Regions from separate parts of the Rossellomorea sp. GCM10028870 genome, predicted to be linked through region 1. Evidence: riboswitches for the same ligand, from Rfam matches in the RefSeq annotation. Region 1 holds a riboswitch; each other region holds the start of a gene.
What was found. Region 1 has a riboswitch for S-adenosylmethionine ahead of mmuP (S-methylmethionine permease). Riboswitches for the same ligand answer to the same signal wherever they lie in the genome.

Region 2: linked by a shared signal. The riboswitch ahead of ACFQWC_RS19370 (sugar ABC transporter substrate-binding protein) and the one ahead of mmuP (S-methylmethionine permease) in region 1 are both predicted to bind S-adenosylmethionine.
Region 3: linked by a shared signal. The riboswitch ahead of ACFQWC_RS08865 (2,3-diketo-5-methylthiopentyl-1-phosphate enolase) and the one ahead of mmuP (S-methylmethionine permease) in region 1 are both predicted to bind S-adenosylmethionine.

Annotation. Positions count from the first base shown of each region.
Region 1 is NZ_JBHTGN010000002.1:220,047-230,217, reverse strand. Features, by position in the region: gene htpX (protease HtpX) at 1-242, shown strand, start outside; gene rlmD (23S rRNA (uracil(1939)-C(5))-methyltransferase RlmD) at 492-1,856, shown strand; gene ACFQWC_RS11960 (hypothetical protein) at 1,999-2,592, opposite strand; gene ACFQWC_RS11955 (ABC transporter permease subunit) at 2,589-3,614, opposite strand; gene ACFQWC_RS11950 (ABC transporter permease subunit) at 3,611-4,516, opposite strand; gene ACFQWC_RS11945 (protein adenylyltransferase SelO) at 4,790-6,238, shown strand; gene ACFQWC_RS11940 (isochorismatase family protein) at 6,368-6,940, shown strand; gene nei (endonuclease VIII) at 7,035-7,859, opposite strand; SAM riboswitch class I at 7,998-8,103, shown strand; gene mmuP (S-methylmethionine permease) at 8,198-9,610, shown strand; gene mmuM (homocysteine S-methyltransferase) at 9,579-10,171, shown strand, end outside.
Region 2 is NZ_JBHTGN010000005.1:175,519-185,689, reverse strand. Features, by position in the region: gene ACFQWC_RS19375 (sugar ABC transporter ATP-binding protein) at 1-1,067, opposite strand, end outside; gene ACFQWC_RS19370 (sugar ABC transporter substrate-binding protein) at 1,084-2,169, opposite strand; SAM riboswitch class I at 2,615-2,721, opposite strand; gene ACFQWC_RS19365 (CTP synthase) at 2,957-4,561, opposite strand; gene rpoE (DNA-directed RNA polymerase subunit delta) at 5,023-5,601, opposite strand; gene ACFQWC_RS19355 (hypothetical protein) at 5,754-5,936, opposite strand; gene icmF (fused isobutyryl-CoA mutase/GTPase IcmF) at 6,202-9,468, opposite strand; gene ACFQWC_RS19345 (TetR/AcrR family transcriptional regulator) at 9,465-10,118, opposite strand.
Region 3 is NZ_JBHTGN010000001.1:1,712,066-1,722,236, forward strand. Features, by position in the region: gene ACFQWC_RS08820 (DUF2254 domain-containing protein) at 1-652, shown strand, start outside; gene ACFQWC_RS08825 (DUF6254 family protein) at 697-816, opposite strand; gene ACFQWC_RS08830 (YkvI family membrane protein) at 889-1,920, opposite strand; gene ACFQWC_RS08835 (M3 family oligoendopeptidase) at 2,064-3,758, opposite strand; gene ACFQWC_RS08840 (MarR family winged helix-turn-helix transcriptional regulator) at 3,939-4,397, opposite strand; gene ACFQWC_RS08845 (aspartyl-phosphate phosphatase Spo0E family protein) at 4,629-4,874, opposite strand; gene ACFQWC_RS08850 (1,2-dihydroxy-3-keto-5-methylthiopentene dioxygenase) at 5,087-5,599, opposite strand; gene ACFQWC_RS08855 (methylthioribulose 1-phosphate dehydratase) at 5,596-6,243, opposite strand; gene ACFQWC_RS08860 (2-hydroxy-3-keto-5-methylthiopentenyl-1-phosphate phosphatase) at 6,240-6,902, opposite strand; gene ACFQWC_RS08865 (2,3-diketo-5-methylthiopentyl-1-phosphate enolase) at 6,902-8,116, opposite strand; SAM riboswitch class I at 8,230-8,332, opposite strand; gene ACFQWC_RS08870 (pyridoxal phosphate-dependent aminotransferase) at 8,383-9,567, opposite strand; gene ACFQWC_RS08875 (carbon-nitrogen family hydrolase) at 9,689-10,171, shown strand, end outside.

The DNA.
Region 1 (10,171 bases):
GTTTAGTTGTCTTCGCTTATTCCCGTCACCGTGAGTATCACGCTGACCGTGGAGGAGCTGACCTTGCCGGTAAGGATAAAATGGTCCACGCTCTGCAAATGTTAAAAGCATACTCAAGTCGTATGAAGGGTGATGATGACACAGCCATCTCCACATTAAAAATCAACGGAAGACGAAAATCAGCCATCTTCTCGACTCACCCTGATCTGGATGATCGGATCAGTCGATTGGAAGCGAAATAATAAATTTATGAGGTGCCTGACTCCGTTTGGGGGTTGGGCACTTTTTTTATCCTTGTAAGGGACGGAGGGACAGGTCCCTTGTCCCCATATCCACAAACTACTGAACTCAAGGAAGTGAATTGCATTGCATGGGACAAGGTGCCTGTCCCCATGTCCCTGTTGCATTCATCCTGCTTTTTTAATAAAGTATAGAGTTAGAGAGCATTTTGAAGGAGGACTCAGGAATTGACGAATATCAAACCAGAAACAATGGTTGCTACTATAGAAGAGTTGGATCAAAAAGGGTCGGGACAGGCTGTTATTTGGCGGGAGAATGAGCTTGGAAATCCGAAGAAGTTAAGGCTTACGATTCCGCAGACGCTTCCGGGAGAGAAGGTTCGTGTAACGGTTGATCAGCCTGATCGCAGAAGAAGGAAGGCCATGCCGGATGAAGTCCTTGAAGCCCATCCTGAAAGAACGGAAGCTCCATGTCCGCATTTTGAGCGGTGTGGCGGATGTGTGTGGCAGCATTGGGAATACGAGGGTCAGTTAAAACAGAAGACGGATCATGTGAAGCATGCTTTGGAAGTCCAAGGCTTTGACCCGAATTTAGTGAGAGACACCATGGGGATGGATAATCCTTGGCGTTACCGCAATAAGATGGAATTTACGTTTTCTCCTGAAGGTGCCCTTGGATTGCATGAGCAGGGGAATTTCAGAAAGATTATTTCGCTTGAAACCTGTTTGATTGCAAGTGTTGAAATGGTGGAAGCGACGATGGAAGTCGCTGATTGGGTGAAGGACCACGGATTAAAAGGATATGATAAAGATAAGCATGAAGGCTTACTGCGTCACTTAATGGTGAGACAATCCTTTGTAACGGGCGAGCTAATGCTTGCGCTTTTTGCCACAGAGGCACCCGGCGCTCATCAAACAGCGGTGGACGATCTTGTAAAGCGTGTCGGCGAGAAGTTCCCGCATGTGAAAAGCTTGCTATGGCTTGAGAACACAGCATGGGCAGACCGTACACAGGCGGAGGAAATCCATCTCCTGTCCGGTCGTGACTTTATTTATGATGAAATGGATGGATACCGTTTCCGTCTTTGGTTCGATACGTTCTTCCAGACGAATCCGACACAAGCTCAAAAGCTTGTTGACTTAGCGATCGAAATGGGACAGCCGAAGAAATCAGAAAAAATGATCGACCTTTTCTGTGGAGTGGGAACATTTTCTCTACCATTTGCCAGCAGGGTAGGAGAGCTTGCCGGCATTGAAATCGTTGAAAGTTCGATTGAATCTGCGAAACGTAATGCTGAAGATAATGGCATCTCGAACACGACATTCCTGGCGAAGGATGCTCGTAAAGGAATTGACCAAATGCTGGAGAGCTTTGGACATCCGGAATTATTAATGCTTGACCCGCCACGATCTGGTGCAGGCGGAAAAGTCATGAGACGAATCGGACGCGCCAAACCGGAACGCATCGTGTATGTTTCCTGTAACCCTGATACGTTCGCAACGGATATTAAGGAGCTTGAACCATTCGGATACACCCTGGATGCTGTGCAACCTGTTGACTTATTCCCTCAAACGGTGCACGTGGAATGTGTAGCAACACTGACACTGAATTCATGAGTACACGGAGAGATTCTTCTCGCATGAAAGGAAATACCTGACCCTGATTGGGGGCAGGTATTTTTTTGTTTATGATTAAGAGGGACGGACCTCTCCTCTGCCTCACAAGGCAAAATTCAATTGCAGAATAGAGGTCCGTCCCTCATTTCACTGGCCTGGATTTTTTCGGAATGTTCGTCAGGTTCCATTTAGCGGCATCACCGTTTGGGTCAGAGATGCTCACGATCGGGGCTACTTTGATCATCCCGGAGATGGGGTTTTCGTTGTACTCGAAATCGAAGTAGCCGATGTTCGGGGCGATGTCCTCCCCCCGGAGCCCATAGATTTCCTGAACCTTGGATTTTTGGATGGCGGGGTTAAAGATGACCTCCAGCTTGTAGCGCGATTCCGGATTGACCCGTTGCACCTTGATCTGGAAATTCCCGTCTTCGTCCACCACCCCGGTACTTTCCGTGACGTATTCCTCACTTTCTTCTCCCTGCCAGTTGATGACCCTTGCGTAGGATTCGAACTCACCATAATCCTTTAGCCCGGCAGACATGGTGCTATCCTCTGGAAGGTTGGATTGGCCTTCTACAATGAGTTCTTTTCCTTGAAGCAGGACCGTTCCGGTTATATCAACCCTGACTCCGGAAGGCGCATCCTGCTTTTGAGGAAGTTCGGTTGCCATTTCAACCCGGCATCCTGTCAGTAAAAACAGACTGACCGCCAGAATATACTTCAGCCTATTCCTCAATGGAATTCCTCCTTTGAGCGGTTTGTGAACGTAAAGGGATCTTCCAGTCGAGAAGAAGGTCCCCTCTTGTTGGAAGGAGTCTCGCCTTTCCCGACAGGAAGCGTATCCTCAAGAAGAACCTTTTTTAAAAACCTGCTTATCTCATTGATGCAAAAGATTGAAACGGCAAAAAAAGCAAGTGGTGTCAGCACCAGCCACGTATGCAGAAAGACCATTTGAATGTTGATACTCATCGTGGCCGCCCACTCATTTGTATAGGAAAAGTATTCCGGTATGTGCTCCATGATCCCGAACTCCTCCGTTTTCAGACCACCCAAACAGATATGGAGAACTCCAAGTTGAATGAGGAGGTACAGGGTCTGGGAGATTTGCTCGGAAAACATGACAAGGGCATGGCGGCTGAACTGGGGCCGTAAATGGCGCTTGATGATATAGAATCTGCTTGCTCCGATTTGTTTGGATACGGTAACGAAATCATTTTTTAGATACTCCTTCATTTCTTCCCCGATATACATCCCGAGTGAAGGAATCACGATGATCGCAATCACCACTATTTCAATGATCAGAAATTGAAACGAATACATCGCCCCTGACTCGAAGGCAAGCTGGAGTGGGGTGAGAAGAACAAAGGCAATGATTGCAAGTGGGATGAAGTTAAATGTATCCCCGATCCCTTTGATCATCTGTTTCGCCCAATCAGGAAGAAAAGCATACACAATACCGAACGCGAACCCGCCGACCATGCGGAGCAGTGCAATGACCATTGCCGATAACAGCGTATATTTCGCACCGGCAAGGAGCAAATAGAATAAATTCCGTCCGAGTTTATCACTGCCCAAAGGGGGCATTTCCTCCATTGTATATGGAGGATCCGCGATTATTCGTCCAGAATCATCCTTTAAATACGGCGGCCCAGGTTCGAGCAGTTCTGGATATATGGCCGGTATGATGAAGCTCGCTGAAAGCATGACAAAGAGAAAACCAACGGGCAGCCAGAACCGGAATGATTTAAGAATCCTCATGAACTGACCTCCTCTCCAGACAGCCATTTTTTCAGTAAAATAGCACCTAATGTAAACACAATGAAGAATGGTATATAAATCATCAGCATCCCGATGAAAAAGGCACTTGGCGTATTGATGGAAACATCGAGGAGCACATTCATGAATCCGTTGATATTAAAAAGTATCTCAATGATCAACAGGTTTGAAAGCATAAGCAGAAAAATCGGTTTGATGTGATAATAAAAGTGAATCCACACATTTCGGAATAGGTGAACCCATACTGTATAGGCTTTTGAGAAACCCTTCGAATAGGAATATTCGACATATGGTTTTTCCTCTTCTTCCTGAAGCTGGAATAAGAAATGCTTCGTTAAAAAAGCAATTGGCATGATCGCAAGACAAATGATCGGGAGCAGATAGATTTTTTCATCCCCAAGGGTGTAGATGTCAAACAGCAAAATATCCGTCTTTTTGAAAAACCAGACAATGAAAAGTTGGATAAATACGATAATCAGAACATCCGGGAGGGAATCCAGTGAATCCAGCAAACGGAAGCAGATCTGATAAATTTTCTTAGGCAGAAACATAAACAAGTAGCTAACAAGGGAAGACGTGACGGCAGCAAGAAAAAAGGCCAGGAGCAAGAGCGAGAACGAGTAACCGAACAGCTGAAAAAACAACGGATAAATCGGGTAGCTTTTGAAGTCCATTGGATCCCCGATTTTGATGATAATGGAGCCTGGTCGGAGCATTTCGGGTCCCATCTCCTGCAAGGTTTGAAGATATTTCCCCAGCATGATGACCAATTCCGTATCATACGCAAGCAGAGAACCGGCACCGCTGAAAAGGAATAATCCGATGCATGTGAGCAAGAATTGAATGGGAAGACCGATGACATTGAACTTTCTCAGTAAAAACACCCCCAAAGTCTTTTAGAAGTATTATATCTTTGCATTACAAAAATTTCAAAATAATTTTAATTTTTACAATAGTGTTAATTTGCTGGATGTTATTCTTGGTATAGGAATTCATGCCAATGAAAATCCTATCAGTAGTGATACATACGCAGGTGCCATATAGGACATTAGCCGAGAAGAACGTTATAATGATGGTGACATAAAAGGGAACTACACAAAAATCATAGACGGTCTATGGTTTTTTGTTTTATTTATGAAAAGAAGGAGATGACGATAATGGGAAATCAAGCAGGTTGGAATCTCGAGAACAGCTATACCACACTTCCAAGTTCTTTTTTTACTAGACAGGATCCGACTCCTGTTCAAGCTCCAAAGCTGATCGTACTGAATGAACGAGTGGCTGAGTCGCTGGGGCTGGACGCGGGGAAACTTGGAGAAGAGGTAGAGGTATTTGCTGGTAACCGAATTCCGGAAGGTGCCGAACCCCTTGCTCAAAGCTATGCCGGGCATCAGTTTGGCCATTTTACTATGCTGGGAGACGGTCGTGCAGTCCTGATCGGTGAACAGATCACCCCATCAGGTGAGCGTTTTGATATCCAGCTCAAAGGGGGAGGGAGAACCCCTTATTCCCGAGGTGGGGACGGTCGCGCGGGACTTGGACCGATGCTCAGGGAGCATATCATCAGTGAAGCCATGCACGGACTTGGGGTTCCGACTACCCGGAGCTTGGCGGTGGTGACTACGGGTGAACCGATTTATCGGGAAACGGAACAGCAGGGTGCGATCCTGATCCGCGTAGCGGCTAGTCATCTTCGTGTCGGTACTTTTCAGTTTGCTTCTAAATTTGGAACGGTAGATGATCTCCGCGCACTGGCTGATTATGCAGTTGAGCGTCATTACCCGGAAGGTATGAATGCACCGAACCGTTATCTTTACCTGTTAAAAGAAGTCATCAAGCGCCAGGCTGCACTCATTGCCAAGTGGCAAATGGCCGGGTTCATTCATGGTGTGATGAACACAGATAACATGACGATCAGCGGAGAGACCATTGATTATGGACCATGCGCTTTTATGGATACGTATGACCCGGCAACAGTATTCAGCTCCATTGATACCGGGGGACGTTATGCCTATGGCAATCAGCCTCAAATTGCCGGTTGGAACCTTGCCCGATTTGCCGAAAGTTTGTTGCCGATTCTTCATGATGAACAAGAAGAGTCGCTGAAACTTGCTCAAGATGCTGTGCTGGAATTCCCTAAGCTGTATGAAGCTCGCTGGCTCGACGGAATGAGAGGGAAACTCGGTATTTTCAACAAAGAAGAAGGGGACGAATCCCTTGCAAAAGATCTTCTGGGATTAATGAAAGAGAATCGTGCCGACTATACGAATACATTCCGTTCATTAACAAATGAGGAAGAAATCGATCTGTTTAAAAATACTGAATTTATTCAATGGAAAGAACGCTGGGAAGAAAGACTAAACAGGCAAAAAGAATCGAAAGAAGCAACTCATCAGTTAATGCGAAAAAGCAATCCGTCGGTGATTCCCCGGAATCATCGTGTGGAGGAAGCGTTGGAAGCTGCTGTGAAAAGCAATGATTACAGCGTAATGGAGCGTTTGCTTGAGGTCCTTAAGAATCCTTACCAGTACACGACAGAACAGTGCGAGTACACCAAACTCCCGGAACCATCTGTTCGTCCTTACCGAACGTATTGCGGTACATGAAGAATGAACCTGTAACAGGAAGCCCAAAAGGTTTCCTGTTTTTTTTGTGTGTAAGAGGACTTTCTCATTGATAAGTCGAAACTATTCAAAGATAGTTGAGGAGAAAATGGAGATAAAGGAGTTTTTCTATTGAACCAAGCATTGCTCGTGATTGATGCCCAGCAGGAATTAATTGAAGGAAATGAAGGGGAACAAGCTGTATTCCAAAAAGAGAGGCTGATTGAAACCATCAATCGGGTCATCCAAATGGCAGCCGAAGCGGGTGCTCATCCCGTCTTTATACGGGATAAGGATGTCGGAGGCGGGGAAGGTGACGGATTCCAGGTTCACAGGGAGATCCATGTTCCGGACAACGCTGTTGTGTATGATAAATTAGCGACAAATTCGTTTTATGGTACGCCTTTATTAAGCTTTTTAAAAGACAATAAGGTTGAACATGTCGTCATCATGGGCTGCCAAACAGAATATTGTATCGACACCGCTGTTCGGTATGCAACGGTTAATGGATTGGATGTAACCCTGGTATCGGATGGTCACTCAACGAAGGATTCATCCGTGTTGAAGGCTGAACAAATCATCCAGCACCATAACAAGGCTTTGTATGGTCATTATAATGTAGATCATTTCTCCGACGTCAGACAATCCGATGAAGAGTTGTTTCAGCCGAAGCATGATTATTATCGGGAGAAATACGGAATGTAGAATAGAAGAGCTCATTTTGTCAGATCTGATGAGATGAGCTTTTTACTGTAACACAGTTATCTTTGTTCATGGGAGGCGAGGGGGTGCAGGGAACCTATCTCCCAACCTGACATACCGGACAAAAATACAACCGCCTCGAAGCTGCGACCGTCTTCTCAATTTCACTCCCACAAATAAAGCATGATGCTCCTTCCCGATTGAATACCCAATGTCGATATTTTGAGCGCTTCTCTCCTTGAGCTTTTAACTTATCAACAAGTTCAAGATCGTTTGTAATTCCCCCAGTCTTATAGGATTGCATCATTAAATGAATGATTGCCTCTGATGTTTTCATCAATTGATCTTTCGTACAGTCAATCGGACGGAGAGAAGGGTGGATGCCTGCTGCAAACATGATCTCAGATCTCAAATAATTCCCGATTCCTGCTACAAACCCTTGATCTAATAAAAGAATCGACCACTTTCTTTTGTAGAATCGTTTGTCTTTCATTCTTTGGAGCAACTCGTCCGCTGTTACTTCTTCACTCAAAATATCGGGTCCCACTTTTGCAACGAAAGGATGCTCAGGTACCTCTTCATCACGGAGGACTTCAATATCAGATGCACTGTAAAGAAGTGCCGACTTTTTCTCATTATGTAGAGCCAATCTGAGCTGGCGGTTTGTCTTCGGATAATTGTAAAGGTTCCTGATGTACCACTTTCCATAGAGTTGATTGTGTGAATAAATGGTGTAGCCATTGTCAAAGCGGATAAGCATGGCTTTTCCTTTCGTATCCACTCTGGTCACGATCGATCCTTTTAAAAGGTCTTCGTACTCTTCTAAATGAGGGAAGGCAAAGTACACATCTTGTACGTTTTTATTTTTAAGAGCGCGCTCTACTCCATCTGCAGCTCTTCTGATTTCCGGACCTTCTGGCATGGCAGTTTCTCCTTTTTTAGTATAGTTGTTCCCTTTTTTCTTTCCGAAGTAACATTCGGATAGGCTGGGCTGCTCATCTGTTTCATGTTCTTGACATTATTCCAATATATTGATAAAGTTTTAAAAAATCTACATATTTTCTTATCCAGAGAGGTGGAGGGACTGGCCCTTTGAAGCCTCAGCAACAGGTCTGTGAAGATACTGTGCTAATTCCAGCGGGTGATTCAAACCTGATAGATAGGAGCAATCTTTTATTTGTCGGTGACGCACTCGTTCAGGGTGCGTTTTTTGTTTGTCCACTTATTCCACAATATATTCAGGAGGAAGGGTGTTTTTTTATGGAACACGCAGGTCAGAGTTTTAAAAGGAAGATGAAGACACGGCATTTGGTGATGCTGTCTCTTGGAGGGGTGATCGGAACCGGGCTATTCTTGAGTTCGGGTTATACGATTCATCAGGCTGGACCGTTTGGGACGATCCTTGCTTATTTGATTGGGGCGCTGGTTGTTTATCTTGTGATGCTTTGCTTAGGCGAGCTTTCTGTCCATATGCCGGAGACGGGATCCTTTCATAGTTATGCTGCAAAGTTCATTGGTCCAGGCACCGGTTACACGGTGGGCTGGTTATATTGGCTGACATGGACAGTGGCATTGGGGTCGGAGTTTACGGCGGCTGGCTTGATGATGCAGCGCTGGTTTCCTTCGATTAGTGTATGGATATGGAGCGCGGTCTTTGCTGCGTTGATTTTTGGACTTAATGCATTGTCAGTGCGGTTTTTTGCTGAATCTGAATTTTGGTTTTCTTTAGTAAAAGTGATTTCGATTGTTGCGTTTATTGTGATCGGGGCAGGGGCGATTGTCGGGTTCATCCCTCTCGGTCAATCAGAGCCCGCTCCGTTTTTCTCGAATATCACAAGTTCAGGGTTGTTTCCGAATGGGGCATTTGCCATCTTGATGACCATGCTTGCCGTGAACTTTGCCTTTTCAGGAACAGAATTGATCGGGGTTGCGGCGGGAGAAACGGAGAATCCATCAAAATCGATTCCTAAAGCTATCCGCACCACGCTTGTGAGATTGATCATCTTTTATGTAGGGACGATTGTCGTATTATCTGCTTTATTACCGAGCCAGTCAGCCGGTATATTGGAAAGTCCTTTCGTAGCGGTGCTAGGACGGATTGGAATCCCATATGCCGCCGATATCATGAATTTTGTTATTATAACGGCCATTTTATCAGCCGCAAACTCAGGTTTGTATGCTTCTTCCAGAATGCTATGGTCGCTGGCAGATAAGCAAACCATCTCACCGATCTTTGCCAAATTGACTGATAGGGGAGTCCCTCTCAATGCGATTGTATGCAGCATGCTGGGAGGGGGACTGGCCTTGCTTTCAAGCATCATTGCACCGGGAACGGTCTACATCGTATTGGTTTCGGTCTCAGGCCTTGCGGTAGTGATCGTGTGGATGAGCATTAGTGCTGCCCAATTTCTATTTCGAAGACAGTATATAAAGGAAGGAAACGATGTGAAAGATCTGGCTTATCGGACGCCGCTCTACCCACTCGTTCCCATTGCGTCATTTCTGCTTTGTCTAGCTTCTTGTATCGGCATTGCCTTTGATCCCACTCAGAGGATAGCCCTTTATTGCGGAATCCCGTTTATCGTCCTTTGCTATGGAAGCTATTATCTAACACAATACGTAAAGAAAAGAGGAAAAGGTTATGTCGAATCAACTGAAGCTAAATCCCATTGATAGTATTTTACAAAAACATTCCCCACTGATTTTAGATGGAGCATTAGCCACAGAGCTGGAATCCCATGGCTTTGATTTAAACGATTCCCTTTGGTCTGCCCGTATACTTCTTGAAAAACCGGAAGCGATTGAGAAGGTTCATGCTGATTATTTCCGTGCAGGAGCCGATTGTGCGATTACAGCCAGCTACCAGGCAACGGTGGATGGTTTTAAAAAGCGAGGAATAGAGAAACCTGAAGCGCTGGAATTAATCAAGAGAACGGTTACTCTTGCCAAACAGGCCCGGGATGAATTCTGGAAGGAAGAGAAGGGCAATGCGAATCGGCCGAAACCAATCGTTGCAGGTTCTGTAGGACCTTACGGGGCATACCTTGCTGACGGCTCTGAATACGTTGGGAACTATGGAGTAAGTGATCAACATTTAGCAGATTTCCATTTTCCAAGAATCCAGGCATTAGTGGAGGCGGGTGCTGATTTGTTGGCATTCGAAACCATCCCGTCCTTGCAGGAAGCAAAGGTACTAGCTTCACTTCTGAAAGAATTTCCAGATACCTGCGCCTG
Region 2 (10,171 bases), on a different contig from region 1:
AGGTTGTGCTGAACGGTTTCATGAATGAACAACCCTTCTTTTCGTCTTTCTTCCGGAACAAGTGCCAGACCATTTTGAACCGCATCCCGGGGAGAGTGAATCCTCAGCTTCTTTCCTCCCAGAAAATAGTCACCCGATTCTACCTGAGAGGCTCCGAATAAGGCTTTGGCAAGCTCGGTTTTTCCCGCTCCCACAAGCCCGACCACTCCGACTACTTCTCCTGCCTTAACGGATAAATGGATATCCTTCACCTTTTGTCCGTCTTCGAGCCCCCTCACTTCGTAAAGCGTTTCACCGATCGGCAGCGTTCTTTTCTGAAACTCTTCTCTATATGTTCCTCCAAGCATGGCTTCAATGATCTTGTGAGAGGTTGTTTGTTGTGTTCCAAACGTTCCAATGGTCTCTCCGTCTCTCATGACCGTGATGCGATCGGAAAGCTGAAATACTTCCGGGAGCCTGTGAGAGATGAAAATGACCCCTACTCTCTCTTTCTTTAAATCTTCTATGACTCGGAATAACTTTTCCGTCTCAGAAGAACTTAAAGGTGCCGTTGGTTCATCCAAAATCAATACTTTCGCTTGTTGAAGCAGGCTTCTGGCAATGAGCACCAGCTGCTTTTCAGCGAGACTTAAGTGTGACGCAGGCTGACCGAGGGGAATGGTTTCTGCCCCGATGCGTCTAAGCGCCTCCGACGCTTCTTTCTTTAATGACTTTTTAGTAATAAAGAAGGAACCTTTTTGTGAGAACTGATCAAGGACGATATTTTCCGCTACAGAAAGTCCAGGGACAATGGCCGTGTCCACTTCCTGGTACACGCAATGGATGCCATGCTCCTTCGCTTTTTTCGGAGATTGATAGTCTCTTTTTTCAGAGTGAAGGATGATGTCTCCGCTGTCCTGCACATAGGCTCCTGATAAAATCTTCATCAGCGTACTTTTCCCTGCACCATTCGCCCCCAAGAGGGCATGGACCTCCCCCTCTTTCACATCGAAGCTTGCATTCTTTAGGGCTTTCACTCCTGAGAAGGTTTTATTGATATCGATCATTTCTAACAGTGGAGACGTCATCTCTTTTAACTCCTTTCTACTCTTTGAACGATTCTTCAAGCGTTTTTAATTCATCTGTATAGCCTTGCTCACTTGCTCCCCAGCCATCTACATGCTCGTGTAATTGATCTGTGGTAATCGTTTCTCCAGGCAATGCTTCTTTTTCAATAAATACCGGCTCAAGCTTTACTTTCTCAGGCGTTTCCTCGCCATTTAGCTTTTGATATAAAAACCGGACCTGCACGCGTCCGATATCTTTCGGATCAACGGCTGCCGATGCCACCCACGGGCTTCCATCTTTTTGAATGATTTGCAGGTCTTCATCACTCATGTCGATTCCATATACTTTGATTTCATCTCTCCCTGCCGCTTCGATTGCCCGAACGGCGCCTTTTGCAAATTCATCCCAAGCAGCCCAAACAGCATCGATGTCACCTTTGTTCGGATACTGTTTCAATATGGCCTCCATTTGAGCCTGTGTATCCAGTGCTGTATTCTGAGTAGCCGCTCCAAATGCCGCCACCTCTTTAATATCAGGATTTTTTTCTAAAAACTCCTGATAGGCTACTTGGCGTCTTTCCATCGGGGCAAAGCCTGCAACCCAAATTTTCACGATCTCACCCTTACCGCCAATCTCATCTGAAAGCTTCGTCAAGGTTTGTTCAGCCATTTGCTGATCACCCTGTTCGAGGACCGTCACCTCTTCTGAAGCAACATCCGCATCGAATACGACAACCGGAATGTTTTGTTCCTTCGCTTTTTCCACCCCTGATTGCAGTGCTTCTTTCGTTCCATGATCGATGAGGATCCCATCAAACTTTTGATTGATGGCCGCATCCAGGTTAGAAGACATTTTTGCCAGGTCCCCTTCAGACGTAAATACTTGAACCTTGCCCCCAAACTTCTCTACCTGCTCTTTGACACCTTCTATGTATTGAGCGGAAAATGTCCCTAAATTGATTTGCATAATAAGGGCGATCTTTTTATTGGCCAATGGATGATCAGATGTTGCTTCCTTCTTCTCTCCACTGTCTGCGTCCGCCTCCTGGGATACCTTTGGCTGACAAGCGACTAAACTGAAAATAAGTGCGAGTAATACGAATAATGATGCCGTTTTTTTCATCTTTCTTTTCTCCTCCCGAGGTGATATGCCTCAATTTTTTAAAATATTCTTTTCATAAAAGATATTTGTTGTTTTAAAACCGGGATCTGCAAAGGCTCTGTCAACCAGTATGGCTGGATGGTGAGGGGAACCGCTCCGCTTGCAGCTAGCGTACGGCCGAGCCTCCTCAGCTTCGCTTCCGGGGTCTCGGCACGCCCGTTTTTCCGCAGGAGTCTACGCAGTTCCCCTCACCATCTATAAGAGATTTCCGTGACAGAGCTCAGTATTGACAGAGCAATCTAAAGGAAAGTATCCCTACTTTAAAGCTATTATCGACCTCCGTACACCTGGAGCGGAAATCAATCAGCACTTTCCCTTTAAAAGCAACAAAGTTCACAAAACATTCTTTGCAAATAAAAAAACCCCTTTTCCCAAGAGAAAAGAGGTTTATGTATAAATAAACGTACTCTTATCACTCAGGAAATTCTTCCTGCAGGTCTTAGCACCTTTCCGTCTAAACGGTAGGTTGCCGGGCGTCATCGGGCCAGTCCCTCTGCCAACTCTTTATAAGAGATTATGAAATTTGGTATAGTTCGCATGCGCTATAAACGATATGTTAACGATATGCGGGAATATTGTCAATATTCTTTTTTGGAAAATTTTATAGATGAGATTAAAGAGGAGTTCGTGAAAATTGTCGTTATTTGTAGAATGGTCGATAAATTCCGATTCCCCTTAAAAATCGGCCACCCCCACCCTAAAAAAAACCGCCCTCCCAAACCAGGGAGAGCAGTTACATAATCAAATCTTATTTCTCACCATACGCAAGTGACGCTTCCACGAAGTCTCTGAATAGAGGCTGCGGGCGTGTCGGGCGTGAAGTGAATTCAGGATGGAATTGAGATGCGACGAACCATGGGTGATCGCTTAGCTCGATGATTTCCACAAGACGGCCATCAGGGCTTGTGCCTGAGAAGATGAAGCCGGCTTTTTCCATTTGCTCACGGTAGTGATTGTTGAATTCGAAGCGGTGGCGGTGACGCTCATAAACCACTTCTCCGTCGTAGGCCGCATAGGCTTTTGAACCTTTTGTCAGCTTACATGGGTATAGTCCAAGACGCAGTGTCCCACCAAGATCTTCGATGTCCTTTTGTTCTGGTAAAAGGTCGATGACAGGGTATGGCGTTTCAGGATTTAACTCAGCAGAGTGAGCTCCTTCCAATCCAAGAACATTACGTGCGTATTCTACAGATGCCAGCTGCATACCAAGGCAGATTCCGAGGAAAGGTACCTTGTTTTCACGGGCATATTGAGTCGCAGCGATTTTCCCTTCTACTCCACGGTCACCGAAGCCACCTGGTACAAGGATTCCATCTACATCTGCCAGTTTTTCTGCTACATTTGCGTTGTCGATCAGCTCAGAGTTCAACCATCTTACTTCGATGTCGCTATCGAAATGGTAGCCTGCGTGACGAAGGGCTTCCACTACTGAGATATACGCATCCTGCAGTTCAACATACTTCCCTACCAGGGCGATTCTTGTTTTACGGGACAGGTTTTTCACTCTATCAACGAGTTCATTCCACTCGGTCATGTCTGCTTCGTGGCAATTAAGCTTCAAGTGCTGACATGTGATTTCATCAAGCTTTTGATCCTGTAGTGCAAGTGGTACAGAGTATAGTGTATCTGCGTCCATTGCTTCGATTACAGCATTTTTATCAATATCACAGAATAACGCGATTTTGTCTTTCATGTCTTGAGTCATTGGCATTTCTGTACGCACGACGATGACATTTGGCTGTATACCAAGACTGCGAAGCTCTTTTACGCTATGCTGAGTCGGTTTTGTTTTCATTTCACCAGCTGCTTTGATGTAAGGTACAAGTGTACAGTGGATATACATCACATTGTCACGGCCTACATCGCTCTTGATCTGGCGAATGGCTTCAAGGAATGGCAGAGATTCGATATCCCCTACTGTTCCGCCGATTTCCGTGATCACGACATCTGAATTGGTTTCGCGTCCGGCACGGTATACGCGCTCTTTGATTTCATTCGTGATGTGTGGGATAACTTGTACCGTTCCACCAAGATAATCACCGCGACGCTCTTTCTTCAGTACAGTTGAATAGATTTTACCCGTTGTCACAGAGCTGTATTTCGTTAAGTTTATATCAACGAAACGCTCGTAGTGACCTAAGTCAAGATCCGTTTCTGCACCATCATCGGTTACGAATACTTCACCGTGCTGATATGGACTCATCGTTCCTGGATCCACGTTGATGTATGGATCAAACTTCTGGATCGTGACGCTCACTCCACGGTTTTTCAATAGTCTACCAAGGGACGCTGCTGTGATCCCTTTCCCTAGTGACGACACTACGCCGCCTGTTACGAAAATATACTTAGTCATGTATATGTCCCCCTTCAAAGTAAGTTTGGTTCAAAAAAAGTAGAGGGTGTCTCCTATGTATTCATGTCATGAATTTATCTTGTTCAAAGAAGGACAAGTCCATTCTCATAAAATAAATTCATCTGCATAAACCGCTAAAAGACAGCCTCTTATTATCAATATACATAAAAATGTAAGGGGTTTTGAAAAGATAGATCCTCCACACATAAGGTTTAGGTAAAACCCTATTATGTCAAAGCTTTCTTCTTACAAAAATAAAAAACGCCCCGCTTACAAACATGTAAGGGGAGCGTGATATACGTTATTCGTCCCTTTTTAGGGAGCCCAAATAAAATACTACCTTCCTGTGAGGAAGAAGTCAAGCACTGAATAAGAATAGAATTTTCAATCATTTTGAGCATATTAAAAAGCTCCCCGAAGGCAAAATACCTTTTGGGGAGCAGCCATTCCAGTCGAAGAGATTACTTCTCTTCCTCATCTTCTTCTAACTCTTCTTCTTCGTCTTCATCATCATCTACTTCATCAAATTCATCGATTTCGAGTTCATCATCGTCTTCATCGATGTCCAGATCTTCGTCTTCATCGTCAACGGCATCCACATCGTCGTCGTCATCCGTCAGATCGTCGTCATCGTCCGTGTCATCAAGGTCATCGTAATCAAGATCTTCATCGTCCAGATCATCGAAATCATCCAGATCCAGATCTTCATCTTCTTTTTTCTTCGCTTTTTTCTTTTTGCTGGATTTCATTGTTGGAACGGTTTCTTCCTCAATTTGATCAACCGGATACCATTCTCTTAATCCCCAACGATTATCACCCATGGCAATAAAGCGTCCATCGATATTCAGGTCCGTATAGAATTGAAGTAAACGGCTGCGAACCTCTTTATCAGAGATTTCAAGCAAACCTTTAATTTCTTTGACTACTTCTTCGAATGCCATTGCTTGCTTTTTCTCTACTAAAATTTCATGTGCCAACTCAATAAATGATGTTTGACGTAATTCTTCTTTGGATAACTGCTTAAGACTCAATTTACGCACTTCCTTTCTCTATTTCACACTCTACTAAGTAGAGTAAAAAAGGGCAAAAATTCTCCATTATCAATTCTAACCATATTAATCATTATAAACAATATAAAAGACTTTATGCTATAGCTATCTAGTTTTTCTCGCATTTTTTTCACAACCTGGGGTCAGGATGGCCTCCCACTTTCCCACTCCTCTTCTTTTTCACCGTTTCGGATCACACGGAACGCTTCATAGAAAAGATAGAAAGAGAGTAGAAAAAAAGGAATCGCCCCTAATTGCAATTGATATAGAAATACAGCTGCGAATATGATGATGGTCAATAGTATATAACGAAAAATGGTCTTCACAGTCTCACATCCAAACGTATATATCGTTCTTATCCATTCACCTGTCTGATAATTCTCATTATAAAGGAAATGATACCCGACTACTATTAAGATCGTGTTAAAAATTGGTTGATTTTGTTTAAAGGATAGACTGTTTATGGACTTTTTAAACATATTTCGTTATGTGTGCAAGGTTGTTAATACGTTTATTGATACCCCTGCTATAGAGGCACCTAGAAAAAGAGACCACTGCATCACCACAGTAGTCTCTTTTTCTTCTATGTTGTTACATATTACGACGGTATTGCCCGCCTACTTCGTAGAGGGCTCGTGTGATTTGGCCAAGACTGGCTACTTTCACGGTTTCCATGAGTTCTTCAAAGATGTTTCCTCCGTTCACTGCTGCTTGTTTTAAGCGGGTCAGTGCTTCTTCGGATTTGTCTTTGTGTTGTGATTGGAAGTCTCGCAGGTTATGAATTTGTGTTTCTTTCTCTTCCTTCGTTGCACGTGCAAGTTCCATACTGTCCATTTGTTCCTCTGAAGGCGGGGTTGGATTCAGGTACGTGTTCACTCCCACGATCGGAAGTTCCCCGGAATGCTTTTTCATTTCGTAGTACATGGATTCCTCTTGGATTTTCCCCCGTTGATACTGGGTTTCCATCGATCCAAGTACGCCGCCTCGATCATTCAGGCGATCAAATTCTGTCAGAACCATTTCCTCCACTAGATCGGTCAGCTCTTCTGCGATGAATGATCCTTGAAGCGGATTTTCATTTTTCGAAAGTCCGTGTTCTTTCGTGATGATCATCTGAATCGCCATGGCACGACGGACCGATTCCTCTGTAGGTGTCGTGATGGCTTCATCATAAGCATTGGTATGCAGGGAGTTACAGTTATCCTGCAGGGCCATCAAGGCTTGAAGCGTCGTACGGATATCGTTGAAGTCAATCTCCTGGGCATGAAGGGAGCGACCTGATGTTTGAATATGATACTTCAACTTTTGACTTCTTTCATTGGCACCATATTTATCCCGCATCACCGTTGACCAAATGCGGCGGGCCACACGTCCGATCACTGTATACTCGGGATCGAGTCCGTTCGAGAAGAAGAACGATAAATTTGGTGCAAACGCATTGATGTCCATTCCGCGACTTAAATAGTATTCAACGTACGTGAACCCGTTCGCCAATGTGAAGGCAAGTTGTGAAATCGGATTGGCTCCCGCTTCCGCGATATGATAGCCGGAAATCGATACAGAGTAATAGTTTCTTACTTTGTGATCGATGAAGTACTGCTGAATGTCACCCATCATGCGAAGGGCAAATTCAGTCGAGAAGATACACGTGTTTTGTCCCTGATCCTCTTTTAATATATCGGCTTGCACGGTTCCACGAACGACTTGCAGCGTTTGTTCCTTTACTTCCATATACTCTTCCACCGTCAGCACACGGCCAAGCTCTTCTTCTTTCATACGGATCTGCTGATCGATCGCCGTGTTCATATACATAGCCAGAATGATCGGGGCAGGTCCATTGATCGTCATGGAAACGGACGTAGAAGGAGCACATAAATCAAAGCCGGCATATAGCTTTTTCATATCCTCAAGTGTACAAATGCTTACGCCGCTCTCCCCTACTTTTCCGTAGATGTCCGGACGGTGATCCGGATCTTCACCATATAACGTTACAGAATCAAACGCTGTACTCAGGCGTTTCGCGTCATCATCTTTAGATAGATAGTGGAAACGGCGGTTCGTCCGTTCAGGAGTCCCTTCACCGGCAAACTGACGCTTCGGATCTTCCCCTTTTCGTTTAAAAGGAAATACTCCTGCTGTATAAGGGAATGAGCCTGGAACATTTTCTTTGTATACCCAATCCAAAATTTGACCATAGTCCTTGTATTTCGGAAGGGATACTTTCGGAATATCGAGACCCGACAAGCTCTTTGTCTTCAATTCAGTGACAATTTCTTTATCACGGACTTTCGTGATGAACTGATCTTTGCTGTAGGTTTCTTTTAACCCATCCCATTTTTGTAAAATCTGTTTCGATTCAGCTGTTAATTTATTTTCGACTTCTTCTTTTAATGTTTGAAGGGAAGTGACGACTCCATCATTCGTTTCTTTTTCGTTGACCGCTTCGATTGCCCCTTCAAGCTGGAACAGTCGGCGGGCAAGGTTCACTTGCTCTTCTGCTTTTTTGTGATAGTTACGGACGGTTTCCGCGATTTCACGCAGATAATAACGACGGTTATTTGGGATGATGACGTTTTGTTTTTCCACATCGACGTCCTTGGAGAAGCTTGTTTTCCAGTCCAGCTCCATTTTCTTATTCACGGTTTCCACGATCGCAGCAAATAGTGCATTCGTTCCTGGGTCGTTGAACTGGCTGGCAATCGTCCCGTATACCGGCATGTCATCTAAGTCTTTATCAAAAAGTAAGTGGCTGCGCTGATACTGTTTCTGCACCTGACGTCTTGCATCCTCGGAGCCTTTGCGCTCAAATTTATTGATGACGATGAGGTCGGCAAAATCGATCATATCGATTTTCTCAAGCTGTGAGGGAGCACCGAACTCACTTGTCATGACGTACATGGACATGTCACAGATTTCAGCGATTTCCGCATCCCCCTGCCCGATTCCGCTCGTTTCGACCACGATCAAGTCATAGCCTGCTGCTTTGACCACATTGATCGCATCTTTGATGGCCAGTGAAAGCTCCGTTTTGGATCCACGGGTTGCAAGGCTTCGCATATAGACACGAGGATTGAAGATCGCGTTCATACGGATACGGTCCCCTAGAAGGGCTCCGCCCGTTTTTTGTTTCGTAGGATCGATGGATAGTATCGCGATCTTCTTTTCAGGAAGCTCGTTTATGAAACGACGGATCAGTTCATCCGTCAGGGAGCTCTTCCCTGCTCCACCTGTTCCTGTGATTCCCAGAACAGGAACTTTTTTCGCTAAGTTCTTTATTTCAGAAAAAACGGTTTGGGCCGTCGCCGCCACTTCTTCATTCGCTCCGACTTGATATTCAGCGAGTGAAATCAGCTTGGAGATCGTGTTTACATTACCAGAAGAAAGCTTTTCAACCTCTTGATTCACGCTTCCTTTAATCGTTGGAAAATCACATTCCTCGATCATGTTGTTGATCATTCCTTGAAGACCATGCTTTCGACCGTCTTCAGGTGAGAAGATGCGGGCAATGCCGTATTCATGGAGTTCCTTGATTTCACGTGGAATGATCACGCCCCCGCCTCCGCCATAAATGCGGATATGAGACGCTCCCCTTTCTTTCAAAAGATCGTACATGTATTTGAAATATTCAACGTGTCCACCCTGATAAGAGGAAATCGCGATTCCCTGTACATCTTCCTGAATGGCAGCATTGACGACTTCCTCAACGGAGCGATTATGCCCTAAATGGATAACCTCCGCTCCACTTGCCTGGATAATCCGACGCATTATATTGATCGATGCATCATGTCCGTCAAACAGACTCGATGCCGTGACAAAACGAACATGGTGCTTTGGTTTATAAATCTCAACCGTACTCATATTATTCCCCCTGTTCTCCCTTGTTTTTCAAACCCTATGACGCCTGCAAAAGTGAGTTCGATTTGAAGATTGATGTATTCGTCTAGTGTAAAACGCTTCTGAAGTGCCCAGCGACGGAATCCCCACATCTGTCCCTGGACGAATACATTTTGAGCCAGCATATGGATTTGATCTTCATCAAGCTCAAGCTTTCCACTCTTGACACAGCCTATGATGAGATCTTCCACCATCCCCACCATTTCAAGTTCTTTACGCAGTACATATGGAAGGGCGTCCTTAGATAAAGATTTCGCCTCCTGATACATGACCAGGACTTCATCCTGCATCCGGTCCATCACTTGAAAATAGTGAGTAATCCCAAGCCTTAAGCTCTCCAGAGTTCCTTTTCCGACATCCAGCTCCTCAAGCTCCAGCCGGACCTGCTCATAAATGCTGTCACACACTAAATACAAGACATCTTCCTTTGTCCGAATATATTCATATAGCGTTCCGATACTGAATCCGGCGGCCTTTGCGATCTCTCTTGTCGTGGTGCGATGAAACCCCTTTTGTTTAAATAGAGAGACGGCCCCACGGATCATCTGATCACGCCGCTTTTCTACTAAACGCTCATCCTTAACCGAAGCATGAACTTCCCTCTTCTTATTCAAAACAACCGACCGCCTTTTCTATCCGATTCTCCCATTGACCCCATTTCAAGACC
Region 3 (10,171 bases), on a different contig from region 1:
GGGTGAATACTTACTTGAAGGTACTCCTGTCATGACGGCATGGACTGCGAATAAAGAAATAGATGTAGAAGATTACTTGGAATACCTCGTACTTGGGCCAGACAAAGAGCCCATGGAAGACATTGAACTCGGGATAAGAAAGCTGGTTGAAATTGCCTTGAGAGCCATTTCCCCCGCCATCAATGACCCGAATACCGCAAAAAACTGCATAGAAGAAATCGGGATCATTTTATCGAAACTTGCTAAACACAAGCTTCCAAGCTCATATTTATCAGATGAAGAAAACAATGTGCGAATCATATTGGAACAGCCGACCTTTGTAGATTATTTATACCGAAGCTTTTACCAGTTAAGGCATTACGGGAAGCAGGATATATCCATAATTGCCGAAATTCTGCGTTCACTGAGAATGATAGGGGAAAATAATAGCGAAGAAACGAAGCGCATGGTGTGGACGTTTAAAGACTATATTCTGGAAGGAATCGACTATGTCAGCCTCCAAAACCTCGACATGCAGTACATCATGAGACATCTGGATGAACTGGCTGCAGCCTGCAGACAAACAGATTGGGATAAGGATGAAGTGAGGAATAAATATTTCCCTGAAAAATATAAGACAAGTGACTCTTACCATCACCATAGAGAAGAGTAATGGGACCCAAGAAAAAACGGATGCCCGAAGCATCCGTTTTTTTCTTATTCTTTTCCCTTTTTCCCTTCAGAAAGCTCCTTGAAGGAAGATACTTTACCATGAGGATGCTGTTCCTGTTTTCTTACATTCCACTGTCTTTCTTTTTCGTGTTTAGATTGTGTCATATTCGCCACTCCTTTTTCATTAGTCTTTATTAACATGAACTCTAGACCCGCTTTTTACTCTCCTCCAGACAATTATTTATTGGGTTTCATCCAGAGAAGGATGATAAATAATAAGCTCATGTAGCCAAAGAGTGGATATAAATACGACAATAGTTCGCTATATTCAAAAAAACTTAAAGAATAGATCACGAGGAAGATACCTGCAAAGGTCATTATAGATGTGCCCTTCCAGTAATTCGATAATTGTTTCTCCAGGCCAAATACTCCCCCGATGACGGAAGTGAATATTTCACCATAAATGATGACAATATAAATTAAGTAAAAACCGGCAACAAAGGATTTCATAACCACGGCCATTGGAATTTGGTATTGTGTCACATCCGGGATCATGACTAAAGTAATATGGCTGGAAATTAGAATCAGCGTAAGGAAAAAGCCGCCAAGGTAACCTCCATACTTAATGGTTTCCCGATCTTTCACTTCACCGGCAACAGGAACGAGAACAGCCTGTGCCATGGCAAGATTAAAGGCTACGTATGAAAAAGGGGCAACCACAGATTTCCACCCATCCTCAGCATGCGGGATCATAAGAAATGCGTCTAAAAATCCAGCGTCGCGAACAGAATGAATCATCAAAAAAAGATTAAAGACGATCATAAGAGGAACGACGAATGTATTCACAGCAAAAAGTCCCTTAATCCCCACCATCATCGTGATGAATCCCAATCCAATAGTCAGCAGAATCCCTAATTGTTTTGGTAGCAAAAGCTGCTCTTGAAAAACAGCCCCTGCTCCTGAAAGCATTACCGCGGAAACCCCGATCAGCATAATCATCATGACGATATTCATAAACTTTGAAAACCATTTTCCAAATAGATATTCATTAAATTCTTCAAAGGACTTTGCTTTAATATCATGGGACTTAAGCATAATCTTCGTTCCCATTGTAATAAATAAGTACCCGCTTAATAAAATCGCAATAAACCCGACAAAGCCAAACCGGGTGAAAAACTCTACAATTTCCCTTCCCGTTGCAAATCCGGCTCCTATAACGGTACCAACATATACAGCAGCGATTTGAAACGACCCAGCTAATTTTTTCATACCCATCACCTCTGACAACCTTCTACTTCACCTTATGTACAAGCAGAGAAAATCAGAAGCAAAAGAACATAATTCTTCCGGAATTGTAGAAGAACCCAAACAAAATAGGCAGCCATAAAATGCGGCTGCCCTATTACTTTATTTTATAAAGATTGATCACCTATTCCATTTAACCATTGTCTTATCGGTTCAATGACCTTCTCAACTGTCCCCTCCTGGAACGGAGAATCGAGCTTGGCTGCTTCTACAAGCCCTGTGAATGAAAGGCTTCCCCCAAGTTTACAAAGGGCAACATAGTCATTCCACGCTTCCTCACGATTAAGATTCATTTTCTTCCAGAATTGGAACGCGCAAATTTGAGCCAATGTGTAATCGATATAATAGAATGGAGAATTATATATATGGGATTGACGCTGCCAGAACCCCCCATTTTCTAAATACGGAATATGATCGTAGTCCTTATGGGGAAGGTATTCCCTTTCAATTTTTCTCCATGCGGCGTTCCGTTCAGACGGGGAAGCTTCAGGGTTCTCATACACAAAATGCTGGAACTCATCAACTGCCACACCGTAAGGAAGAAATTGCACCGCTTCACTTAAATGTGCAAATTGATACTTATCAGTATCCTCTTTGAAGAAATAATCCATCCATGGCCATGTGAAGAATTCCATACTCATAGAATGAATTTCACATGCTTCATACGTTGGCCAAATATATTCAGGAATATCAAATCCCCTGCTTGAGTACACCTGGAACGCATGACCTGCTTCATGGGTCAATACGTCAATATCTCCTGAGGTACCATTGAAATTCGAGAAGATGTAAGGAGACTCATGGTTCGCAATATACGTGCAGTAGCCACCTCCAGCTTTTCCTTTCTTCGCTTCTAAATCCATGAGGTCATGTTCGATCATAAAACCAAAGAATTCCTTTGTTTCCGGTGATAATTCTTCGTACATCTTTTTGCCATTATCAATGATCCACTGAGGACTTCCCTTAGGAACCGCATTTCCGGAAGTGAACTTAAAACCTTCGTCATAAAACTTCATCGAATCAATCCCTATGCGCTTTCCTTGTCTTTCTTTAAGTTCTGTAGCAAGAGGAACGATATGCTCCTTTACTTGATCGCGGAAAACCCTTACCATATCAGGTGTATAATCCGTTCTCGTCATACGATAGTAACCTAATTCAACAAAGTTCTTATACCCTAAAGTAGTAGCAATTGTGTGACGCAGCTTCACTAACTCATCAAATAGACGATCCAACTCTTCTTGATTCTCTTCAAAGAAAGCAACGGTCGCTTGAGCGGCTTCTCTTCTTGTTTCCCGATTGACAGATTGTGTGAAAGGGCCCATCTGAGCCAATGTTCTTTCCTCTCCCTCAAATGGAATCTTTGCAGACGCCATGAGCTTTGTATATTGGGAAGATAACTTATTTTCCTTCTGCAGAAGATTGACGATCTCAGGAGAAAAAGTCTTCATTTCACTTTCTGCCAGGTCGAATAGCTGCTTTCCCCACTTCTCTTCTAACTCTTTACGATATGGAGAATTTACAAGTTCCCGATAATATTCCGTTACCATCCCGTGAACCTCAGGCATCATATCATCAATATAATCTTGTTCTTCTTTGTAAAACTCATCATTGGTATCGATAGAGTGCCGAATATAGCATATATTTTGCATTGTATCGATGCTGAGACGTATTTCATTCAGTTTCTTCATCGCATCCATCTGTTCTTGTACATTGGGCGCGGCCTTAAATTTTCCGAGTAACTGTTGGAAAACAGGTTTAATCTCTTCTAAGTTGGGCCTTTCATATGTAAATTGTTCAAACTTCATAATGTTGCCTCCTCATAAAATATTCCCGATTATAGTTATTCGACTAGTAATAGATAATATCCTTTTATCACAAGAATTGAATTGCAGATACAAATACCGGATGGTGGCGAAGTCAAAGCAAAGAAATTTTAAGACAATATAAAACCCCGTCTAATAATAGACGGGGCACAAGAGTCGAACTTAATACGACAAGTCTTTAATCGATAAGCCTAATTTCTTCAACATTTCAATCGTTTCTTCCTTCTCAACAGGAGATAGAGCTGACATGAGTTCATGAATTCGATTTTCGTGATTAGGAAAAATCTCTTCAATTAACTGTCTGCCGTTCTCTGTTATTTGAGCATAGGTAACTCGACGGTCCTTTGGACAAGCATTACGCTTAAGATAGCCCTTTTGTTCAAGCTTATCCACTACATACGTAATGCTGCCGGAGGCTAATAGAATCTTCCCGCCAATTTGCTGCAGGGGCTGATCTCCTTTATGATAAAGAAGCTCTAGAACAGCGAATTCGGTAGGGTTTAAGCCGTTCTCCTGGATGTTTTTATTTATCTCTTCATTTAAGGCTTTGAAAGCTCTTGAAAGGACAATGAAAAGCTTTAATGATTGTTTTGTATCTTGAGTTTTACTCATGGCATTCATTCCTTTAAAAATTAAATATCTCAGTTTCAAAACATTATACAAATAAACCCTGTTATTGTCAAATAGACCGGTCACTAGTTAAAAAGCAAAGGACGGTACGCTTGTAGCGTACCGTCCTTTGCTTTTAGAAATTACGACAAATTAGATTGATTGTCTAGTTTAAATGTGGAGATTGTTGGAGATTCGTTTCTTTTGTAAACCTTGAATGTTGAGGAAAATCATGTTGTGTAGTCACGAAGCAGTTCGCTTTAATAAGCTCTTAATGTAATGCCCAAATTCACTTGATGATTCCTGGAGGGTAAATGGTACAACTTTATTTGTGCACTTTTCATAGTCGTTCAATAGCTGATCTAATTGCTGGCTGCACCGAACGGTTTCATCTGCACATAGGCCTAAATTCTCTCCAAGGCAAATCATTTCTGAACGTTTCTGATTGATTCTCATTAATAACCATTTCTTTTTTAATAGACGACCCATTTCTTGTAAACTCCTTTTTTAGCTCCTAGTCTTTATTAAGTAAAATCATTACTTGAGCATTATCCCAAGTATTATCAGAAAAGTAAATAGATTCGCAAAACAAGACAAAATTACTAGTAATGTTTCTAAATTAGACATTTTTCGTCAAAAATTCCTCGCCAATAAAATTAGAGGATAGACTAAAGATTCTACTCTTTGTCTATCCTCATATATTAATAGATTGGGACCCAGCCTTCCTTAGTGACGAAAATACGAACAGCCACTACTTTCTTATCTTCACTTAATGTAAAATAATGGCGAATGTTTTCAGGAACTGAAATTAAGTCACCAGGATTTAGATGTACTTCAAAGAAATCACCATCGCTACCTTGTATGACAAATACACCATGGCCGTTTACTATAAAACGGACTTCATCATCTGTGTGATGATGCTCTTGTTGAAAATTCTTTAAAAGCTCTTCAAGATTTGGTGTACTCTCTGAAAGGGAAATTACATCCCAGGACCGATACCCTCTTCGTTCTGAGATATCTTCAATCTCTTCTTTAAAAACAGACAGGATTTCCGATTTATCATCCTCAGTTAAAGCGAATTGGTCCCTTAATCCTTCGTCCAGTTTTTCGATATTCCAATGCTCATAAATGACTCCTTGTTCACTTAAATACTTCACTACCTCTTCCTGATTATCAATGATTTGGTTCTTCCCTTGGATTTTGATTGTCGTCATAATCTGACTCCTCCTTTAGTAATTGATCTCGTGTTCGTTAAAGATAAAAGAGTGAGTTGATATTGAAATAAAAACTCACAAGCTTCTAATAGTTTCTTAGCTTCAAAACCGGTTCGTCCCCATACTGTGATACCGTGGTTCCGAATGAGCACCGCCCCTTTGTCTGCTTTAATAAAGGACTGAAACTCCTCGGCAAGCGTCGGTATATGAGCATGATTACGAATGATGGGAATGGATAAAGAATCATCTTCCTCCCACTTATCCCACGCTTTAATTAATTCTTGGTTTCTAAATGTGACGATACCTTCATCCCCATACAGTTCACTGATTACATTATTCGCCACAGTATGGACATGTAAGCTGCAACCTGCTGAGCTTTCTTTGAAGATATGACTGTGCAGCAGTGTTTCGGCTGATGGTTTTAAGTGAGTATCCTCAATGGCCTCACCATGAGCATTCACTAGGAGGAAATCTTCTTTTGTGTGCTTTCGTTTATCCTTTCCACTTGCCGTGACCAGGAAGGTAGCAGGGGAAGAACTCACTCGTATCGCAAGGTTTCCACTCGTCCCCATGAACCAGTCCCTGTCTGCCAGTTCTCTTTTGATATCAGCGAGTTCTTCCCACTCCGATTGATAGGGATTCATATTTTCACTCCTTTTTCAATGACGTCCATGCAATCATGAAAGGATTCAAACGGATGATAGGGGATACCTATTTCTGCGCATGTATAGGCCAAATAGTCTCTGGCGATCACAGTATCTCCAAGCTTTGCCATTTCGATATCTGTGACTGAGTCCCCTATCACAATGACCTTCGTGTCTTCTGTTAATGACAATGTTCTCAAAATAGAAGGCTTACAGCATCCACATCCTTTACTTTCACAGTGATCGTCACATGGATGTGGCCAATGAATCGTTATGGCCGAATCGTTAAAGCTTGCTTCATTACAAAAAACTCCATTAAAAGGCCCGTATTCTTTTAGTAATGGTTGAACAAAGAAGTCAATTCCTCCACTAACGATATACAAAGGAATCTCATGGTCTTTTGTGTAGTCTACAAATTCCTTAAACCCTTCACGTATGACAGCAGTATCTAATAGATACTGAACCATTTCGTCTTTTTGGGATGAAGGAATAAGTGAAAACAACTTGCCTACACCTTCTTTAATGGAAATCGACTGATTTAAGATGTCATCTTTGATAGGTTCCCATGCTGGGGGAGCAAAGGTTTTCATCAATGAGATGATATTATCTGTTTCTGTAATCGTTCCATCAAAATCACAGAAAATGATTGGATGACCCACTACACCTTTACCTCCTCTCCCCATAGGGATAGGGCTTTGCGAAGTTCACCATGAGTTTCAGCCGCCTCATTGAGAGACGTTCCTTTTAAAACAGCATCGATAGCTTGAACGAATGCTTTTCCTCCTCCACTTGCTCCGTCAGGGTGACCATGAATGCCCCCTCCTGCATTAATGACACAGTCTATACCGAAATCTTTCACCAAAAGCGGAACAAGTGCGGGATGAATGCCGGCTGAAGGTACTGGCAATGCCCTTTTCAAGTGGGCATCTTCCTTCGTTAACTCATGGCTTACGGATAGAACTTTGCTCTTCTCTAATGCGACACTTCCGTATGGTGATGGAAATAGTGAAAAATCGGCTCCGGCCATTCGTAATAATTTACCTAACCATAAAGAGTAGCTCACACCATATGCAGGAGATGCTGCAGCAGCCCCGGCAAAGGCAGGGTGGGCCATGATCGGCAATGCGATCTCATTGTCCTCTCTCAATTCCTGGAGAACATCGAGGCCGTAAGAAAATACATTGAATAATAGAGCCTGTGCTCCAAGCTCTTTTGCTTTTCTTGCTTTATCCCGTAATTGTGATGTTCTGCCTGTCAGATTAACTGCATACAACGTTCTCTTCCCTGTTTCCTCAAACACTTCGTGCAGCACTTTTTTCCCTAAGCTGACTCTCTCAGAAAAGGGTGTCAGTGGATTATCAAATAAAATTTCATCGTCTTTTACTGCATCGACTCCGCCTAGAGCCTGGGCTCTTAATTGATTTTCCAGGTAGGTGAGATCTCTGCCGATCACTCCTTTAAAGATGCTCATTAACAACGGTCTTTTATGTACCCCTGTTAACTCCCTGATCCCTTCAATTCCAAATCGTGGACCAGGATAGGTTTTTTTTAAGTCTTTCGAAAACTCTAAATCTACTAATTTCACTTCGCCATCCAGGGAAAGCTTACCGAATACCGTTGTAAGAATGGCTGGGATATCATTTGAATAGTTATACCCGGGATATCCAATCTGCACCTCACCCCGGGGACCATCTTCGCCTTCCCACTCCTTCACGGAAACGACTCTCCCCTTGTACTTGCTCAATTGTTCCTGTTCCAGAAGCGGCAAGTCCGTCCATGAACCGACCGTCAATCCCAAGGCAATCCCCTCTGCCTTTTTCTCGAATGAACCGCTCTTTCCCTTTAGTTGATAGGTTGCTATCACTTCACTCATTGTCGTATTGCCTCCTTATGAAAAAAAAGCTACTCTTAGCCGCATGTTGATTTCATCAGCTCTGCAAACAAAAAACCTCTTCCAGATAAGAAGAGGTTTGAATTCGTCACTCTTTCTTATCTGTCAGCCATATAGCTGCAAGAATTAGCACCGTGCTAAAATAAGTCGGTTGCCGGGCTTCATCGGGCTGGTCCCTCCGCCTGCTCTTGATAAGAATTTCATTATTCATTATTTCAGTTGGATTATTGCACCATTTTCAGCTTATGTCAATCCCTTTTGTGGAATAATTCTAAACTTTCTATACGTGAAATCGCTTCTTTTATCCGATCGTTTGTGGATAAAAGACCTACACGTACATACCCTTCTCCGAATTCTCCAAAGCCAACACCCGGAGCAACAGCGACTTTGATTTTTTCAAGTAGATAGGTTGAGAACTCTACGGATGTAAATCCTTCAGGCACCTTTAACCAGGCGAAGAAGGAACCTTGTGGAGCTTTTACATCCCACCCTATTTCCTGAAGACCAGAGATTAATAGTTTTCTTCTTTCTTCATATGTTGAAACTAATGCATTCACGCATTCCTGCGAGCTTAAAAGGGCGGTGGTAGCCGCTTCTTGAATGGCGCCGAACAGACTCACATATAGGTGGTCTTGAAGGACGTTAATCGCTTCAATGACACTCTTATTCCCCACTGCAAACCCCACTCTCCAGCCAGCCATATTATACGTTTTCGATAATGTATAAATTTCTATGCCAACATCCTTGGCTCCTTCTGTTTCCAAGAAGCTAATAGGCTTCCGTCCATCAAACCCAATCGCTCCATAGGCAAAGTCATGTACAACACAAATATCATGCTGATCGGCAAGTTTCACTGTTTCTTCAAAAAATGAGGTTGTAGCGATCGCACCAGTAGGATTATTAGGATAGTTAAGAAACATTAACTTTGCACTTTCTAACTCTTCACGAGACTGTTCTCGATAATCAGGTAGAAATCCATTTTCCTCACGGAGAGGCATTTTGATCATGCGGGCTTCTGCTAATGCTACCCCGGATAAATAATCCGGGTAACCAGGATCAGGCACTAATACACCATCACCAGGGTTCAATAAACATTGAGGAATTTCAACTAAACCTGCCTTTCCTCCGAACAGCACAGCTACCTCTGTTTCCGAATCTACTTTTACACCGTATTCACGGAGGTAGAAGGCGGCAATCGCCTCTTTAAATGACGATAAGCCACGGAATGGAGGATATTTATGATTCGATGGTGAAGCAGCTGCTTCTGTCAGTTTTTCCACAATATGTGGAGGAGTCGGCTGATCCGGATTTCCCTGCCCTAAATTAATGACATCATGTCCCTCTTCCACAACCGCATTCACTGTACTTGCAAGGGATGCGAAAAATTGTTCAGGTAATAAATCTAAACGTTTTGCCTTACTAAAGGTTTTCATATACTCACCCACTACATTTTTTTGAAAATTAATTACTTTCAAATTCTAGTCACAAATGATATAACGGAAAATAAAGAATGTAAAGGAATAAATTCCAAAAGTCTATAATGAGGTGAAGCAAATGATTCAAAAGATAGGTCTCGCACAAATGGATATTGTGTTCGGAAACCCTGAAGAAAACAAGAAAAAAGTAGAACAATGGGTTAAAAAAGCGAAGAATGACGGCTGTGATACAGTTGTGCTGCCTGAGCTTTGGACGACTGGATATGACCTTACAAGAATGGATGACATCGCTGATAACGGAGCGAAAGATTCATCTTCTTTCCTGACTTCTCTATCAAAGAAATATTCCATTCACATTGTAGGTGGTTCTGTGGCAAACAAAACACAGAATGGGGTGAGCAATACACTTTTAGTTGCGAATTCCGATGGCAGGTTGGTGAAACAGTATTCAAAGCTTCACCTTTTCAAGCTAATGAATGAACATCATTATTTACTTCCTGGACAAGAAGATGGCATGTTCACCCTTCAAGAAACAGAGATGGCAGGATTGATTTGTTACGACATTCGTTTTCCGGAATGGTTCAGAAAACATGTACTATTG